Regions from separate parts of the Agarivorans sp. QJM3NY_33 genome, predicted to be linked through region 1. Evidence: predicted binding sites of a transcription regulator. Region 1 holds the regulator's gene; each other region holds the start of a gene.

What was found. Region 1 encodes sigma-54, which starts transcription at its own class of promoters, with help from an activator protein. Its sites were predicted from a motif close to GTTGGCACGNNNNTNGNNT; they were not measured.
Region 2: the regulator sigma-54 is predicted to act here: its motif matches at 4,066-4,084, upstream of ACRRSY_RS21075 (choice-of-anchor A family protein).
Region 3: the regulator sigma-54 is predicted to act here: its motif matches at 2,938-2,956, upstream of xdp1 (exosortase-dependent surface protein XDP1).

The regions. Positions count from the first base shown of each region.
Region 1 covers NZ_CP194039.2:4,229,151-4,234,847, reverse strand. The annotation lists gene ACRRSY_RS18995 (HPr family phosphocarrier protein) at 132-401, opposite strand; gene rapZ (RNase adapter RapZ) at 388-1,245, opposite strand; gene ptsN (PTS IIA-like nitrogen regulatory protein PtsN) at 1,272-1,715, opposite strand; gene hpf (ribosome hibernation promoting factor) at 1,724-2,011, opposite strand; gene ACRRSY_RS18975 (RNA polymerase factor sigma-54) at 2,038-3,543, opposite strand; gene lptB (LPS export ABC transporter ATP-binding protein) at 3,595-4,320, opposite strand; gene lptA (lipopolysaccharide transport periplasmic protein LptA) at 4,317-4,862, opposite strand; gene lptC (LPS export ABC transporter periplasmic protein LptC) at 4,825-5,382, opposite strand; gene kdsC (3-deoxy-manno-octulosonate-8-phosphatase KdsC) at 5,379-5,697, opposite strand, start outside.
Region 2 covers NZ_CP194039.2:4,649,560-4,655,256, forward strand. The annotation lists gene ACRRSY_RS21060 (ADP-ribosylglycohydrolase family protein) at 117-1,061, shown strand; gene ACRRSY_RS21065 (NAD(+)--dinitrogen-reductase ADP-D-ribosyltransferase) at 1,058-1,888, shown strand; gene ACRRSY_RS21070 (GNAT family N-acetyltransferase) at 1,960-2,469, shown strand; gene ACRRSY_RS21075 (choice-of-anchor A family protein) at 3,007-3,963, opposite strand; gene ACRRSY_RS21080 (GNAT family N-acetyltransferase) at 4,235-4,993, opposite strand; gene ACRRSY_RS21085 (phosphate/phosphite/phosphonate ABC transporter substrate-binding protein) at 5,294-5,697, shown strand, end outside.
Region 3 covers NZ_CP194039.2:3,476,838-3,482,534, forward strand. The annotation lists gene prsT (XrtA/PEP-CTERM system TPR-repeat protein PrsT) at 1-1,990, opposite strand, end outside; gene xdp1 (exosortase-dependent surface protein XDP1) at 2,126-2,881, opposite strand; gene ACRRSY_RS15715 (ferredoxin--NADP reductase) at 3,127-3,864, opposite strand; gene ACRRSY_RS15720 (lipocalin family protein) at 3,970-4,494, opposite strand; gene ACRRSY_RS15725 (sulfite exporter TauE/SafE family protein) at 4,510-5,271, opposite strand; gene lhgO (L-2-hydroxyglutarate oxidase) at 5,428-5,697, shown strand, end outside.

The DNA.
Region 1 (5,697 bases):
CACAGTTTACGGCTTGAGTACCTGCATCAGTGCTGTTTCTACGCGATAGGCTCTGCCTTGTCCGCTACGATATAAATATTCACTAAAAATGCAACAGGACTTAGTGTAGCAGTTGCATCAATAAATTCGCGTTATTCCTCGTCGAAGTTTGCTTCAACGAGTTGTTGTATGGCATCGAGAGCAGCCTCTGCATCGTTACCTTCAGAGATTATCGTGAGGGTATTGCCTTGAGCGCTTGCCAATACCAGCAATCCCATCACGCTGGCAGCCGAAGCGGTTTTTTCCCCGTCAATAATACTTACTTCAGCTTCAAATTCTTGTACCAATTCGACCAGTTTGGTGGCTGGGCGAGCGTGTAAGCCCAGTTTGTTTTTTACGACGACTTGTCTAGTGAGTTTCAAGTTTATGTTCCAAAGTTCGATGGCGCCGCTGCACCTTACGTTTTTGACTAAAGTGTTCAGCCAGTTGTTCGGCGACATAAACACTACGATGTTGTCCGCCAGTACAACCAATTGCGATGGTCAGATAGGCGCGATTATTGGCTTCTAAATGCGGCAGCCAAGATCCTAATAAATCAGCGATTTGCTGGATGTACTGCTCTACAAGAGGCTGCTTGGCTAAATAATCTTTAACCGCTTGATCGAGACCGCATAAAGGTCGTAGTTCTTCTTGCCAGTGCGGGTTCGGTAAAAAGCGAGCATCAAATAGGTAATCGGCATCATTGGGTACGCCATTTTTAAAGCCAAAGGACTCAAACACCATAATTAATTGCTGTTGTTGTTCTCCGGTCACTCGCGATCGAATGAGCTGACTCAATTCATGTACGGATAAACGCGAGGTATCTATTCTTAGGTCAGCATTGCGAGAAATGGGGGCGAGCAGGGCGGTTTCAGATTCTATGGCCTTGGCTAGAGACATGTCGTTTTGACTCAGTGGATGAACCCGCCGAGTTTCACTGTAGCGGCGGATCAGTGCATCATCTTTCGCGTCGAGAAAAATACTTAATAGGTTAAGCTCAGAGCCTTCATCGCGAATTAGTTGACCGATGGGTGAGGGTTCATCAGGTAAATTTCGCACATCGATGCTAATGGCGACTTTGGTGTACTGTCTTTTTAGGTGTTCAATTAAAGGACGCCATAATACGACTGGTAAATTGTCGACACAGTAATAACCTAAATCTTCTAATACTCGTAGTGCGACCGTTTTACCTGAACCGGAGCGCCCGCTAACGATAATCAGTTCCATGATAACCCCTAATAACGATTAGAGTCTTAGGCTATCATGATCGTGTATAATTCGTCATCACTTTGTGCTGTACGAAGTTGTTTGCATATTTGCTTATCATTAAGTTTTTCAGCAACTTGAGCGAGAGTATTTAGATGTTGTTGACATTGGTCTTCGGGAACCAGTAAGGCAAATATTAAATCAACGGCTTGATTGTCAATGGCGTCAAAGGAAATCGCCGGAGTACAGCGTAATAATACTGCGGTCGCATGGTATTGATTGCCTATTCTACCGTGAGGGATCGCGATGCCTTGGCCAATGCCAGTACTGCCCATGCGTTCACGATTTAATAAACTTTCAAATATACTTTTAGATGTGGTGTCGAGTTGCTTCGCAACTAGTTCACTGATCAATTCCAATGCTCGTTTTTTTGACGAACATTGGACTGCACTTTGGGTGCAGTCCAAGCTTAGTACTTTATCTATTTGCATTACTATGACTAATGTTTGGTGAGTTTTTCTTTATGCTTAATGACTTGGCGATCGAGCTTATCGATGAGGCTATCGATGGCCGCGTACATATCAGCGTGTTCTGAAGTGGCGAATAATTCACCACCATTTAGGTGTATAGTGGCTTCGGCAATCTGATTCAGTTTTTCGACATTGAGAATAACATGGACATTATTAATTTGGTCGAATCGTCGTTGTAGCTTAGTAAACTTAGTGTGGACATATTCTCTCAAAGACTCAGTGATTTCTACGTGGTGTCCAGTAAGGTTAATTTGCATAGATGTCGTCCCCTTTATAGTGGCCTTTAAATAAGGCTCTTACGTTGGTTAGAAGGTGGAATAGCCAATGACTCACGATATTTAGCTATCGTACGCCTAGCCACCTTGATGCCTTGATCTGCCAAAATATCAGCGATTTTACTATCGCTGAGTGGTTTACTGGTATTCTCGGCAGCAACCAGTTTCTTAATTAATGCACGAATGGCTGTTGAGGAGCATTCTCCTCCACCATCGGTAGCCACATGGCTAGAGAAAAAGTATTTGAGTTCGAAGATCCCGCGAGGGGTATGCATGAATTTTTGAGTCGTGACCCTAGAGATCGTGGATTCATGCATTTCAACCGCTTCGGCAACATCATTCAATACCATCGGTTTCATGGCTTCTTCACCATATTCAAAGAAAGCTTGTTGGTGATGCACGATGCAATTAGAGACTTTCAGTAGGGTTTCGTTACGGCTTTCAATACTCTTGATGAACCATTTTGCTTCTTGCAGATGGCTGCGAATAAACTGGGTATCGTTGGCGTTGGTCGAGGTTTTAGTCATCGATGCATAATGTGAATTGATGCGTAGTTTTGGCATCGCGTCAGGATTGAGTTCAACCACCCAGCGACCTTGACGTTTAATCACCGAGACATCGGGAATTACGTATTGGGCTTGATTTGGTTCGACGGCATTACCAGGTCTTGGCTCTAAGGTGTGAATCAGCCGCATCACTTCGCGTAGCTGCTCCTCTTTTAACTTGGTTTTACGGGCCAATAAACGAAAATCTCGATTTGCTAATACGTCAATATGATTCGATACGATGTCTTTCGCTTCATTCAGCCAAGGTGTTTGTTCGCTGAAACGACTTAATTGGATGAGTAAGCATTCCTGTAGAGAGCGGGCAGCAATACCAACTGGATCGAAGTGCTGAATACGTTTAAGTACTGCTTCAATTTCATCTAACTCGACATCTAAATCATTATTTTCAATCGAACGTAGTCCCTCAAGTAATTGCTCACAATCTTGTGTCAGGTAACCTGATTGGTCGACTGCGTCGATGATGGCGAGGGCGATAGCTTGGTCTATTTCACTAAAAGGCGTGAGGCGCATTTGCCAGAGCAAGTGATCTTGTAAGGAGTCAACGGTTTCACCTTGAAACAACATGTCGTTGTCATCACTGCTGCTACCGGATGAAGAGCTGGCAGGAGCCGAGCTCGCGCTGTAAATGTCATCCCAAGTTGAGTCAACCGGAAGATCGTCTGCGACGGTATCTTGACTAATCGCATCGCCAGTTTCCATCTGGCTGCTATCGATCTCCGTTTGGCTATTGTTTGCATCACTATTTTGCTCGCTGGCTGATTTAAATTCAGCCGAGTCTGCGTCATTTGCTTGCGCTTCATCTGCTTCTAGCAGAGGATTACTCTCCAAAGCTTCTTGGATTTCCTGCTGCAGATCCAGCGTCGAAAGCTGGAGTAAGCGTATGGCCTGTTGTAACTGGGGGGTCATGGTTAATTGCTGACCAAGACGCAACTGCAAAGATGCTTTCATTAATTACCGCTGTTCCTTCTTTTTATTATCGCGTTTGAGGACATACTTTAACTATAGCTTGAATTGTTCACCGAGATAAACTCGTTTCACATGCTCATTTTTAAGTATCTCCTCAGGTTTTCCTGAGGCTATCAGTTCGCCTTGGCTAACGATATAGGCGTGCTCACAAACATCTAGTGTTTCTCTTACATTGTGGTCGGTGATCAATACACCCAGACCGCGATCACGAAGATGTTCAATGATTTTTTTTATATCGATAACAGAAATAGGATCCACGCCTGCGAAGGGTTCGTCAAGCAAAATAAACTTAGGTGCGGCAGCTAGAGCGCGGGCAATTTCTACTCGGCGACGTTCACCGCCCGACAGACTCATGCCTAAATTCTTGCGAATATGACCAATATGAAACTCTTCAAGTAAGTCATCGAGCGCGCCCATTTGTTGTTGTTTATCGAGGTCTTTACGTGTTTCTAAGACCGCTAAAATATTCTTTTCTACCGAGAGGCGACGAAAGATAGATGCTTCTTGCGGTAGGTAACCTATGCCTTTGCGAGCCCTGGTATGCATGGCGGTACTTGACAGATCTTCGTTGTCAATTAGGATCCGCCCTTGGTCCCTTGGGACTAAACCAACCACCATATAAAAAGTGGTGGTTTTTCCAGCGCCATTGGGCCCTAATAAACCGACAATTTTTCCAGTTTCAACATTGAGACTCACGTTTTTAACGACCTTGCGCCCCTTGTAACTTTTGGCAAGGTTTTCTGCAATTAAGGTACTCATGGTTGAGGCGTGGCCTTGGGGGCAACTTTGTTGAGTTGTTGGGGTAAGAAAATGGTGGTCACCCGATTGTTTTGGTCGCCCTGAGCAACCATTTCTTGTTTGTTAATGCTGTATTTAATCATTTGACCTTTGACTAAGCTTTCTTCTTGCTTCAGCAGTGCATTGTTAGTAAGCGTAAGCGTTTGAGTCTTCAAATCGTAACGCACTTCGTTCGCCTCTGCTTCAATGGGCTTACCATTATCTAAGAGCTGATAGAAGGTGGCTGGTTTGCCTTTTGCTATCATCACTTCGCTGCCTTTTTGCTCACTTCCGATAACGCTCAGTTCTTCGGCGCGCATTTTTATCGAGCCTTGAGTCACGACGACATTACTATAAAAAGTGACGCGATTTTCTTTGATATTAACCTGTTGACGGTCGGCATCGACGACAATTTGTTTATTGAAGTCGTCTTCAAGCGCTTGAGCCCCCCAACTGATGAGTAACAGGCTTGCTAAAAAGGCTAATTTATTCTTGTGGATTGTGGTAAACCGCTTCGATATCATTTAATAAAGTCACTATTTCATTGGCTAAATCACCGTTCATTCCGCGTCCATATAATTCGTAGGATGGGCCATAAACGGTAACGAGTTTATCACTATGCATGGTTTCGTTTTGCAGGTCGATTTCCAAGCTGTCTGTAATTAAGTCACGAACGTATTTGCTGCGACTCAAGTTTTTAATTACTACATTGTCATTTAACATGACCGTGTGTTGCTGCTGTACTGTAGCTTGATCGGCCACGATTTGCCATACAGGTTGTTTGGGATCGGGATATACCAAGATTTTTGGTTGGCTGAAAGTGGTGTGCTTGAGTTGCTCAAAATACGCCATCTGTTCGGCATAAATACGATAGCGGGGCCTTCCCTGTTCGCCAAAACTAACACTGTATAGCTGTTCGGCAATAAAATTGGGTTTATTGATTTCGCGAGTTTCGGTCAGTTGTTGGGTATCTGACGGGCTGAGCTGCCAAAGCACCAAAGCCACCATAAATAAAACCGCAAAAAACCAAGTGGGTTTATTCATATACTCATGCCCTGAGCATTTTGTAGCTGTCCTTGTGCCTGAAGAATTAAATCGCATAATTCCCGCACTGCACCATAACCCCCAGCGGTTTTAGTCACTAATTTGGCAGCTTGTTTACATAATGGATGGGCGTCATATACAGCAACCCCTAAGGCACAGGCATTCATGACTGGAACATCGACCACGTCATCGCCGATATAGGCACAGTATTCGGGGCTTAAGCTTAGCTTTTGTTGTAATTGTCGATAGGCTTGCATTTTATCTTGCTGGCCCTGAAATATATGCTGCACACCTAAAGCTTGCATGCGGGTGCTG
Region 2 (5,697 bases), 420 kb from region 1:
GGCCTTGGCATCAGCTTGAAATAAACCCACAATATATAAAAGGAATTAGCGTCAACTCATGACAACTCAGACAATAAGGTTTAAGTTAAAGCATCAGCATACACAAGGGAGCTGTTATGCCTGTACCCTACGAGAATCTCGCTCAGGATAAGTCCAGGGGATGCCTGGTTGGTCTAGCGGTAGGGGATGCCATTGGCACCACCCTCGAGTTTCAGACCCCAGGGAGCTTTAAACCCCTCACCGATATGGTGGGTGGCGGTCACTTTTGTTTAAAGAAGGGCCACTGGACCGACGATACCTCGATGGCTCTGTGCCTCGGACATAGCTTACTGGAAAGTGAGGGGTTTGACCCAGGCGATCAAATGCAGCGCTACTGCAATTGGCTGGATAAAGGCTACATGAGTAGTATTGGTGTTTGCTTTGATGTAGGGGTGACGGTCTCCTCCGCCCTGCGCCGTTATCAAAAAACCGGCCAAGTCTTTGCTGGCTCCAAGGCACGCTGGAGCTCTGGCAATGGTTCGATCATGCGCCTAGCGCCGATCCCGATTTTTTACCAGCAACAGCCACTTGCAGCGGTTCATTATGGCGGCGAAAGCTCACGCACCACTCATGCCTCACCGCTATGCATCGATGCCTGTCGCTATTTATCGCTGCTATTACTGAGCTTGATTGAAGGTGGCGACAAACAGAGTTTTCATCACATCGCCTACACCCCACAAAGCGATGAAATAAGCCGCATCAAGGCGGGTGAGTTTCTCGAAAAACCTTACGCTGCGCTCACCGGCAGTGGCTATGTGATTGAGAGCCTCGAATCGGCACTGTGGTGTTTTATCAATAGTGACGATTTTGAATCCTGCGTGCTGGCGGCGGCCAACTTGGGCAACGATGCCGATACCACCGCCGCCATTGCCGGTCAGTTAGCTGGGGCTTATTACGGCCATCAAAATATTCGTCAGGACTGGCGGCAGGCCTTGCATCAACACCAACAGATTGCCAGCTTGGCCGATGGGCTGTTCGCGGCTTCACAAAACCAGCCAGAACACGTCATCGCAGCCCGATGAATTCGCAGCTCTACAGCCCCAGCGCCAGCGAAACGCAGTTATTGCAGCAGATCTGCCTGCCGCTGAATCATTGCAATCTGCCTTCCTGGTTACTGGCCAGTTTGGCCTATCAGCAACAGCCGATCCCCTTGCAACTGGATTTAATTAGCACCTGGTATCCAAAATTATTTACGGGTGTAAAGCGGGCCGAAACTGCCGAACAACGCGCCGCACAGTTTAAAGACTTTATGAATTTTCGCTTTAACTTAGCGCAGGGGCGCAGCCAAGCAAACCCAAACCACCAACCTCCGCCGCGGCCGAAGGTCAACTATCGACGGCTATTGCTGGGGTGGTTATTTGACTCCGATAATCAACAGGGGGCGGCGTGGCGCAGCTGGGTGGAGTCACGCTTTGGCCTGCTCACTTGTTTTCACCATGAAACGCTGGCCGATCCGGACGGCCCGGCCTATTTGCGCTTTCGCCAACAGTGTAGCCAAGCGACCTACAATACCAATGAACTCTATGACCAGTTGGATCTACTCTACTGCTTTTGCCAACAGGAGCTGCGGCTGCGTCACCCCAATGGCGAGCACCTCAGCCTCTATCGAGGTTGCACCGCCTTGCCGGAATATAACCTCGAAGGACGAGCGGTAAAACTGTTCAATAACCTCAGCTCCTTCACCGCCGATCCCGAGGCGGCATTACGCTTCGGCTCAAAAGTGTTTGCGGTGCAGGTGCCTTTGAGCAAAATCGTCTGTTTCGAGTCGCTACTGCCCCGCAGCCTGCAAGGCGAGCAAGAATTCATGGTCTTGGGTGGCTTATATCGCGTCGAACCTTTCAAGTTTTAAAGACCAGCAGTTGACAGAATATCAATGAGTGATGCACGTTGGTCTAAGTATATTGCTATTTGGAGCATTCAATGATTAAAACCAAACAATTAAAACTAAGAAAACCCGATACAAACGACATCGACATTATTGCAGAGATTTTATCTTGTCCGCTGCAAACTAAATATCTTCCTCACGAAAAACCATATTCAACACAACAACAACGCAGTTATCTAGAAAATCGAATACAGCATTGGCAAGAGCATCAATTTGGAACCTTTATTATTGAACTTACCCATCAAGCCTCTAAAAAAATCGGCTTTATCGGCTTTGAATATGCACCGAACCCAGCGTTTATCGATATCCGAATGGGCCTGGTCCATGCCTGCGGGGGTTATGGTTATGCGACTGAATCGGCACATGCAGTCCTAAAATGGGCTTTTAATCAAAACATAGCCAATGCGCTCTATGGGGTTGCTGTACAAGAAAATATTGCCTCCCAACGCGTGCTTACAAAGATCGGAATGAAACCCGTGCAAGACGTAGATCTATACCATCGACCGGGTCTGATCAACTTTGTCATTGAGTCGCCAAAGTCATAACACCATCATCAAATCCACCTGAAATGAACTCACAGAGGACCCAGACAAGCATGCAAATAGTCACCGCAGAAAAACAAGAAAAGGAACAAAATATTCAGCGCCACACTCTCAAATTGATAATTCGGTAAAATATGAGTCAACGCCTCCGAACAGAGCAGATTTTGTATTAACTAGAGATGAGAAACAGCAATTCCCATCCAATGAAGCAAAGCTCTCTGACCGCGAGGCCATAATCTACATTCATAAACTGATTCAATATAATTGCTTGTTAACGACACTTCGAGGCAGCAACTAAGCATTTGTTTTTAATCCGAATATTACTAGTGTTGAGCGCTAACAGGTGAATCACATTATCAATACTCAAATTTGCAAAATAGCAAATGATAAACACAACCATTGGGCCATCTGAAGGCGTTTAATACTCGCCTCAAAAAGTGCGGCCAGTCCACCGCCAAACCGTTCGAAATGGCACTAAAAAAGCCCCATGCAAGGCATGGGGCTGTTCACAGGCGCACAGGAAAATAGCTAAAGCTGATTTTAGATGCAATTACGGCGGCGCGATAACACCACAAAGCCTAAGCCAAGGGCAAATAAAATAGAACTCGAACCTTCACTCACCGTCGCAGGAATTTGCGGCTCTTGCCAGTTAAAGCCGGTATTGTGGAATTCTCTGGCACCGGTGAAACTCTCTGCCGCAACACTGCCATCAAACACTGCACCACCAACCAAATCGGCATCCATTGCCAATACCGCGCCGACAAAGGCGATACTGTTAAAATCGATAGTTTCTGCTTCGTAGAAGTTCCACAAAATATTCGCCGCGCCAATGTTCAGGCCATCATCTAAGATCCCAAAACCGCTGGTAAGGTTGACCCCTCCGGCTACCGATACCGCAGAGCCGGCTACGTTAATAACCACCGTTTTAGCCGAGCCAGCCGCTAATGACAAAGAGTTATTTTGGGCAAACACCTCACTGAAGTTGACATTAAATACCGCCATATCATCGCTACCACTATAAGACAAGTGACTAGCGCTAAAGCTACCATTTGCAGTTAAACCGGAAAAATATGCGGAATCGGCACGTAGTTGCGACTCAAGACCAGCCATATTACTGGCCATGGCAGCTTGCTCGCCTGCCGTCACTTTTTGCACACTGGAGCCGCCACCATTTAGGTTTACGTTGCTCACATTTAAGTTGCCACCGTAAGTCAGGCTGCCAGCATTCAGGTTAATATTCGAAGCATTGATATTGCCTGCAACTGTAACCGTATCTTCAAAAGGGACGGTGGTTTCACGAATCGCAAAAGTTGGCGATTGCCCAGCGGCATTTAAGTCACCACCAATAATGGTTCGTCCTTCGACTTCTCCACCTTGGTAGTTATAGTCACCAGTGAGGATTAAATTGTAATCACTTAAAGGCGTTGCTTGGCTAGCAGCTGAGTACAATAAGGCAACACCGATCACTGCTGCTTGGCCAAATTTTTCATAAAACATATAACTTTTCCTGATACTGCTAAGTCGCCTAAATTTATTCTATGTTTTCAAAGTGAAACCGTGATAAGCGATGGTTTCTCGACCGCTCAGTCTGCGCATCAAAAGCAAAAATTAAGCCAACAAGTAAATAACCATTTAATTCAATGCCTTACGAATAAGTAAATAAAACTGTACATGAGGAATGATGCAAATGTGTAAAAAAACTCGACAACTGCTCAATATTAGCATTTCAGCAACAAGCTTTAGATTCGCCTCATCATACGATACGAGCTTAAGCTTGAATGAATTTGTCAAACCGACTATCCATACATGCACTAATATCTGTCGTCACAAACCGACCGTTGTAAAACAAACTAAAGATGGTTGCCGGAGAAGGGCAGTTTTGCGCCTGCTGACAAGTATCAAGCTTAATAACGGTCAATGGAATATGACGTTTTTTACAACTTTCTCTTAAAGATTGAGTCGCATGATATTCAGCAAAAGGGCAGCGATTAGAAAAATAGACGACACAGCCTTGCGGTACAAGCCCCGGGCTTTTAAGCTGAGCAGCGAAGCTAGGGAGTACCAGCTCCTCGTCGAAGGCTAAACAGAGTAAAACGAAGCCATCCGCAGTTTCATCGCTCACCACAAAACCCTGTTTAATTAACCATTTGCTATCGCTCATAAAATGATTTTTGTTGCGACCCGCCACCGCAACTAAACCTAGTTTGGCCTGCTGCTTGGCATCTTCAATCGCTTGGTTTAAAAGATATAGACCATGCCCATGGCCTTTATATTTTCCCGACACCCAAAAACAACCAAGCGCCAAGTAATTAGGCGCCACGATCGGCAACCATGCGGTTTCGGCAGGACCATATTCAATAAACACCTTTGCCCGTTGATTGAGGCGTTTGAATACATAGCCTTGCTCAAATTGTTGGGTTAACCAGTCTTTTTTTGCCTGATAACTTTGTTGACACTTTTTATCCGAAAATGCACAGCAGATATGCTCAGTTGCAATATTCGACGGACTTAAACTGATGTATTCCACTTTTCAACTCCTTGCTCCTTAACCTTCATCCATTAACTCCAATCAAGCGCTTGGTTCGCCAATAAATAAAATAAAGACCACTTTCTACACAAACGCCACTTTCATGCGCCTTAAAACCACACATGATAATGGTACTCACTCATAACAAGCGTTTATAAGTTGAGCCATGCAAGAAGCCACGATCTTGTTTGCCAAAAGTGACATACTCACCAGAAATAACCAGAAATCTCGATGACACGACTCATTGTGACTATATTGTAAAATAAGCTGATAATGCCCCCCAATTAAAGTAGGTGCCCGATGAAGCAACTGACTGCCCTTATTTTATTTATTTTAAGTACGACCAGTACCACTGGTTACACAGCGCAAACAGAGCGAGTTTACTCTGTGGGGATTGTGCCTCAATTTGAAACCAATAAACTGCATCAAATTTGGCATCCAATACTGCTGCAGCTAACCGCTAAAACAGGCTACAAATTTAAATTGTTGGGCTCCACCTCTATCCCTGATTTCGAGCAAGACTTGGCCGCTGCCAAATACGACTTCGCTTACATGAATCCTTACCACCTGCTGATTGCCAATCAGCAAGCTGGTTATCTTCCTTTAGTTCGCGATCATGGCCGTAAGCTTTATGGCGTATTAGTTGTAAAAAAAGACAGCAATATCACAAGCCCTACACAACTAGATGGCAAGACCTTGGTTTT
Region 3 (5,697 bases), 750 kb from region 1:
CAAGATCCTTCGCTCTTACTTGCAAGCTTGCAAGCAACTTCAGTTTAGGGGCTTGTTCCTTCCATAAACTATCTAACAAACCTAAAGGGTAGGCTGTATCTTGATAGCGCTCTAATTGTATCAATATCTCGGCATAACGAGTCAGGTAAGCCTCATTTAGAATATATTCTCTATTCAACTTTTCCACTAAAGTTAAGGCTAAGGGCCATTGTTGAGTTTGCATATAAATATCTAATTTCAACTCTTTCGCTACACGATTATCCGGCTCATATATCAATACTTTATCTAGCTGAGCTGTCGCATCAGCATAGGCTTGTTGTTGGAAGTAAATACGGGCGACAACTAAGTGACTCGGTGAATGCTGAGGTTCAATTTTTAGAATTTGTTGAAAGATGGTCAAGGCTTGGTCAAGATCATTATTCGTTTGAAAAATCAGCGCCTTATTAAACATTGCACTGATATTTTCTGGACTTTTCGCTAATACTTTATTTAGATATTGAAGAGCTAAATCAGCTTGATTCATCTTAATATAATAGGCGGCAATCAAATTTTGGGCCTGAGTCGTATTCACCTTACGTTTAATCAGGCTATCGATGCTTAGTTTCGCCGCATCTATATCATCAATTTCTAAAGCCAACTCTCCTTTGAGTTGCAACCATTTTAAAGGCGATTGATCATCACTATAAGGCAAAGACGTGAGCTGCAAAAATGCTTGTTGAGGCTCCCCACTCGCGCGTAATAACTCAGCTTCTAAAATACCAATATAATTAGATTTACTATGGTACGCCCGCATCTGTTCAAAAGCTTGTTGCGCCGCCCGAATTCGCCCGGATTCAATATACAAATAGACCAACTGTGCTGATAAACCCAGATCGGGAAGAATGTATTCGAAATTATCTTGTAGCAATAATTGCAACTTATAAGCCTGATCTGAGCGAAGGTAAACCTTGGCCAACATTCGAGTCGCCCCTAAGTCACTCGGTTTTGCCTTTAAATACTGACTCAAATACTGTTGCGCTTTTTCATCATTCTGGCGAATAAACTCCGATGCGCCTTGAATAAACAGCAGCATACTGGGGTCAGTTAACTCACTCCCTTCCGCTGCAGAAATTTTCTGGGATAACTCGGCCAGGCTTTGCTCTGCAAGCTCAAATTCGTCTTGCTTCGCGAGTAAGGTCGCATTGATCAGAATGGCAGTCGGATCATTGGGGGTTTGTTTTTGAATACGCTGTAGGTAATGCTTAGCTTGCTCAAGACGATTCAACTTAAGATTGGTCATCACCAAACTACGCAATATCTTAGGATCCTCTGGATCAATGGAAATAGCATGTTCATAACTCACCAAAGCTTGCTCGAGCATGCCTTGAGCCGCGACCAGATCACCCTTCAACTTCCAAGTTCGTTCATTATTATTGTTAATTGCTAAGGAGTGAGTGACTAATTTATCCGCTAAAAGGTATTCCTTTTGAGCTAAATAAAGGGTTGCCAGCGTATTGATTGCACTCGATTGATTCGGCGCCAACTGCAGTGCTTGTTCAAATTCTAACTTCGCGAGCTCAACTTGTGATTTGCGTAAATAGATGCGTCCACGTAATAGCTTCCATTCAAATTGACTATTTTTTGAAAACTCAGCAGAACGTTGCTCTAGCGCCAACACAGCGTCAACTTTCCCTTGCAGCAATAGCACGTTACCGAGCAAGGGGAGAACCAGATTAATATCCGCACCTAGAGATAAAGCTTCTTCTAACTGCTCCTCTGCTGCAGCTAAGTTATTTGCATTAAAATACACTTTAGCTAATAACAATTTAGAAGAGAGATGTTGTGGATTTGCTTTTAAGGCATTTTTCAAATGAATGAAGGCTTCATTCTCGTCACCTAATTGATAAGCCTTAACTGCCAGTTCATAGTTATTGGTTTGTTCGTCGGCAAAGGTAACGTTTCCCATTAACAGCAGCGTGAGAGCAATAATCGTTTTATTCATTCTTAACATGCATTTCCTTTACTTCGCGTGAACAATCAATTGATTCAACAAGCAGTATCTAATGAACAAGCAGCAAAAAAAAGACAAAAAAATACGAAATACAGCGTATTTCGTATTTTTAAACTAAAAAGGAGTTCAGTTAAATTATGCTTGGCGCTTGTTCTTACGTAAAGCAAGTCCAAATAGACCCATGGCTAACAACATCACCGTGCCAGGTTCAGGAACACTGGTTGCTGGTTGTAAAGGATCTTCACCTGGAGTCGCCTTAGCCCCCGCTAATTTAAAGGCATCGTTGTTATCAGACCAACCTAAGCTTCCAAATATCGGATTGTATGCCCCAATCAACCAGTATTTAGAGCTAGCACTGGAATCAATGGCCTGATAGGCAAATTCATCTGCATCCGCAACTTCCGCTTCGGTGGTCCAACCCAAGCCAGCCAAATCGTCCCAAGTTTGGCCATATAAAACTGGCGTATCACTACCGGAATAGGCGAGAACGCTCACATCGGCACTACTTGATGAACTATAACCGTAGTCTTCATAGGCCCAACCAAGCGTAAAACCAGACAGGTTAACTGACTGATCAAAGCTTAATAGCACCATGTCATGGTCATTACCAAAGCTGTCGATAGCATGGCTCGGTGACCCAGAGCGTTCGTCCTGATTTTTAGACATCAGGCCCCAATAATCGCTATAACTCAATCGAGTATTCGCTAAGGTTTCATCTTCGCGACGAGTCCCGGTATCGGACCAACCTTGAACACTCAAACCATCTAAATCTAGCGTATTGCCATAATTTGTTCCGGACAGAGTTCCATCATCGAAATCCCACACTTGCTCTGCAGCAACAGCCGACAAAGATAAAGCACAACTTGCTACTAACAAAATATGTTTAAACACAACGCCTCCCAACTAGCATCCTGCTATTAAAATTTAATCTTTTACTGCCTCATACAAAGCAAATTTCAAGCCAACTATAATTAATCTATTTAAACAATAACTTACAAACCAAACCTGATATTTTAAACGCTAAGTGTAAAAAAAGCTGACAAATGATTCCTTTGCTTTACATGCCGCAAAACTGAATGCAGCTGTAAACGCAGTGTAATTTTCAAGCGATTCTATCACAATAAAGTCAATCCACACTACCAATAGCGCTCTACGGTGATCTGTCCGGGCTTCCTGCGCAGGTTTTTAATCAAAGCTTTATGCTCTAGCTCTCGCTGTGCATCCGCGATCATCTCAGGATTTCCACAGATGATCACTTGCGAATTGTCTACCTTAAACTCTAAACCAACGGCGCGCTCCAGAGCCCCATTGGCGATCGCCAAAGGAATACGACTCTTGAGTGCATCAGGATAAACTTCGCGAGTCACCATTGCTTGAAAAATAAATTGCTCTGCATATTGAGCTTTATATTTATCAATCAACGGTTGATAGGCGATATCTTGAGCGTAACTGACGGCATAAACTAATACAATTTTTTCAAAGCGCTGCCATACCGCAGCAGTTTCTAACATTGAAAAATATGGACCAATCCCCGTCCCACTGCCGAGCAGCCATAGATGCTTCCCCTCAGGGACTTCATCTAAAACCATAAAGCCTGAGGCTCTGCTGGATACTTCGATACAATCGCCAAGCTGCAGGGAATGTAGATTGGGCGACAATAAACCTTGCTCAACTTTAATGGCTAAAACCTCTAAATAATCACTGTCAGGAGGATTCACCAAAGAATAAGCTCGAGCGATACGTTTTCCATCTCGCATTTCCGATAACTTAATGAACTGGCCGGCAGTGAATGGTTCAATATCGGCTTTTATCCGTAAGCTAAATAATTGTTCATTCCAATCAATACGTTGTATAACCAAACCTTTAGTCCACATCATGGTTCCCTCGTGACTAAATCAAAATATGCAACACTGTTATATTGCTCATAAAGCGCATAGCTCTCAGCTCAGGAATAGCACCAAATTTGATTCAACAATGATTTATCGTCGCCGGCGTTGTTCGACAAAAATCAATTGACTGGTATCAAAACCATAGCTTTTGGCTTTCTTTAATAAATCAATTCGAAGCTGAGGAGAGATCTCGGGATGACGCGCCAAAATCCATAAATAATCTCGATTGGGTCCAGCAACCAACGCATATTGATAGTTTTTATCTAATACAAAAACCACATAGGCTCCGTAGAAAGGACCAAAGAAAGAGACTTTTAAATGCGCAACCTTTGGTGAATCGACAAACTTGGCGATGCCCTTCGCCTCAGACCAAGTTTGTTTTTGCTCAGAGAAGCCTTTGTTAAGCACTCTCACTCGGCCATCCCTAGCTAAACTGTAAGTCGCAGTCACTTGGCTTAAGCCTCGCTCAAAGGAATGATCGAGGCGCGCAATTTCGTACCAAGTCCCCAGATAACGAGACAAATCAAAGTTGTCTACAGGCTCTATACCCTCAGGCTTAGCAGTGCAAGCAGACATCAACAGCAGACTAAAGCAAACCAGTAACAAACGATTCATGAGCATGCTTCCAAATTAAAACCAAAGCGCCGCAATACAGCCCACTAAGGTCATCACAAATAAAAACCACTTCAAAGTTGTGGGGGCAGCCTTAATGGCAAATTTAACCGCATAATGCGCGCCAATGATATAACCCACCGCTAATACGCTCCCTGGTAACCACAACACTTGGTCACGAACAATAAAGATCACCAAGGCAATGCTAGTAAATGCCAAAGTGCAAACTAACTTAAGTGCATTTGCTCTCACTAAATCGTAGCGTAGACTGCCAGCTAAGGCCGCGACCAATATGAAACCGACGCCCGCTTGAACAAAGCCCCCGTAAAAACCAGACAAGGCCAGACTCCATTTGGCGGCGGGCGTCTGCCTTACTTTTTTAGCTTGGGTTCCCGGTTCCGCAGCAACGACACTGGGTTTAATCAGTATCAGTCCAGCCATCGTCAACATCGCACCGAGCAACAAATATTTAATGATCCAGCTGGGGGCATAAGAAGCAGCAACGGCCCCGAATAATCCCCCCACCATGGTTGGCCACAAGATAGGGACCACATCTTCGATGTCTAATTGACCATGTTTCTTGAAACCTAAGGCTCCCGTGAGGCATTGTAAAAAAATACCAACACGGTTAGTAGCATTGGCGATTTCGGCGGGCATTCCCATGACCATTAAGGCTGGTAGCGTTAAATTTGAGCCGCCCCCCGCTAAAGTATTGATGACCCCTGCTACCAAGCCAACTCCCAACAGCAACAAACCATGCCAAATCGTAAAGTCGATCATTAAACGAAACTCCTCATCGATAAATTCACCTTAGCATTGCCTTAAACAATAATCATTAACATCTTGTATCCTTTAATCTTGCTCACACTAATTTTGTATCAACAGCAGTGCTCGGGCACAATGACAGCATGATGCTCGAAACGGAAAGTAACTAAAATGTACAATTACATCATTATCGGCGGCGGTATTGTTGGACTTTCTACCGCTTGGCAGCTTCAGCAACACCACCCGCAAGCCAAGATCCTGCTAATCGAAAAAGAAACTCAATTGGCGCAGCATCAAACGGGACATAACAGCGGCGTGATCCATGCGGGTGTGTATTACCAACCGGGCAGCCTGAAAGCCAACTTTTGTAAACAAGGCCACCAGCAAACGCTCGCGTTTTGTAAGCAGCATCATATTCCGGTAGAACAATGTGGAAAACTG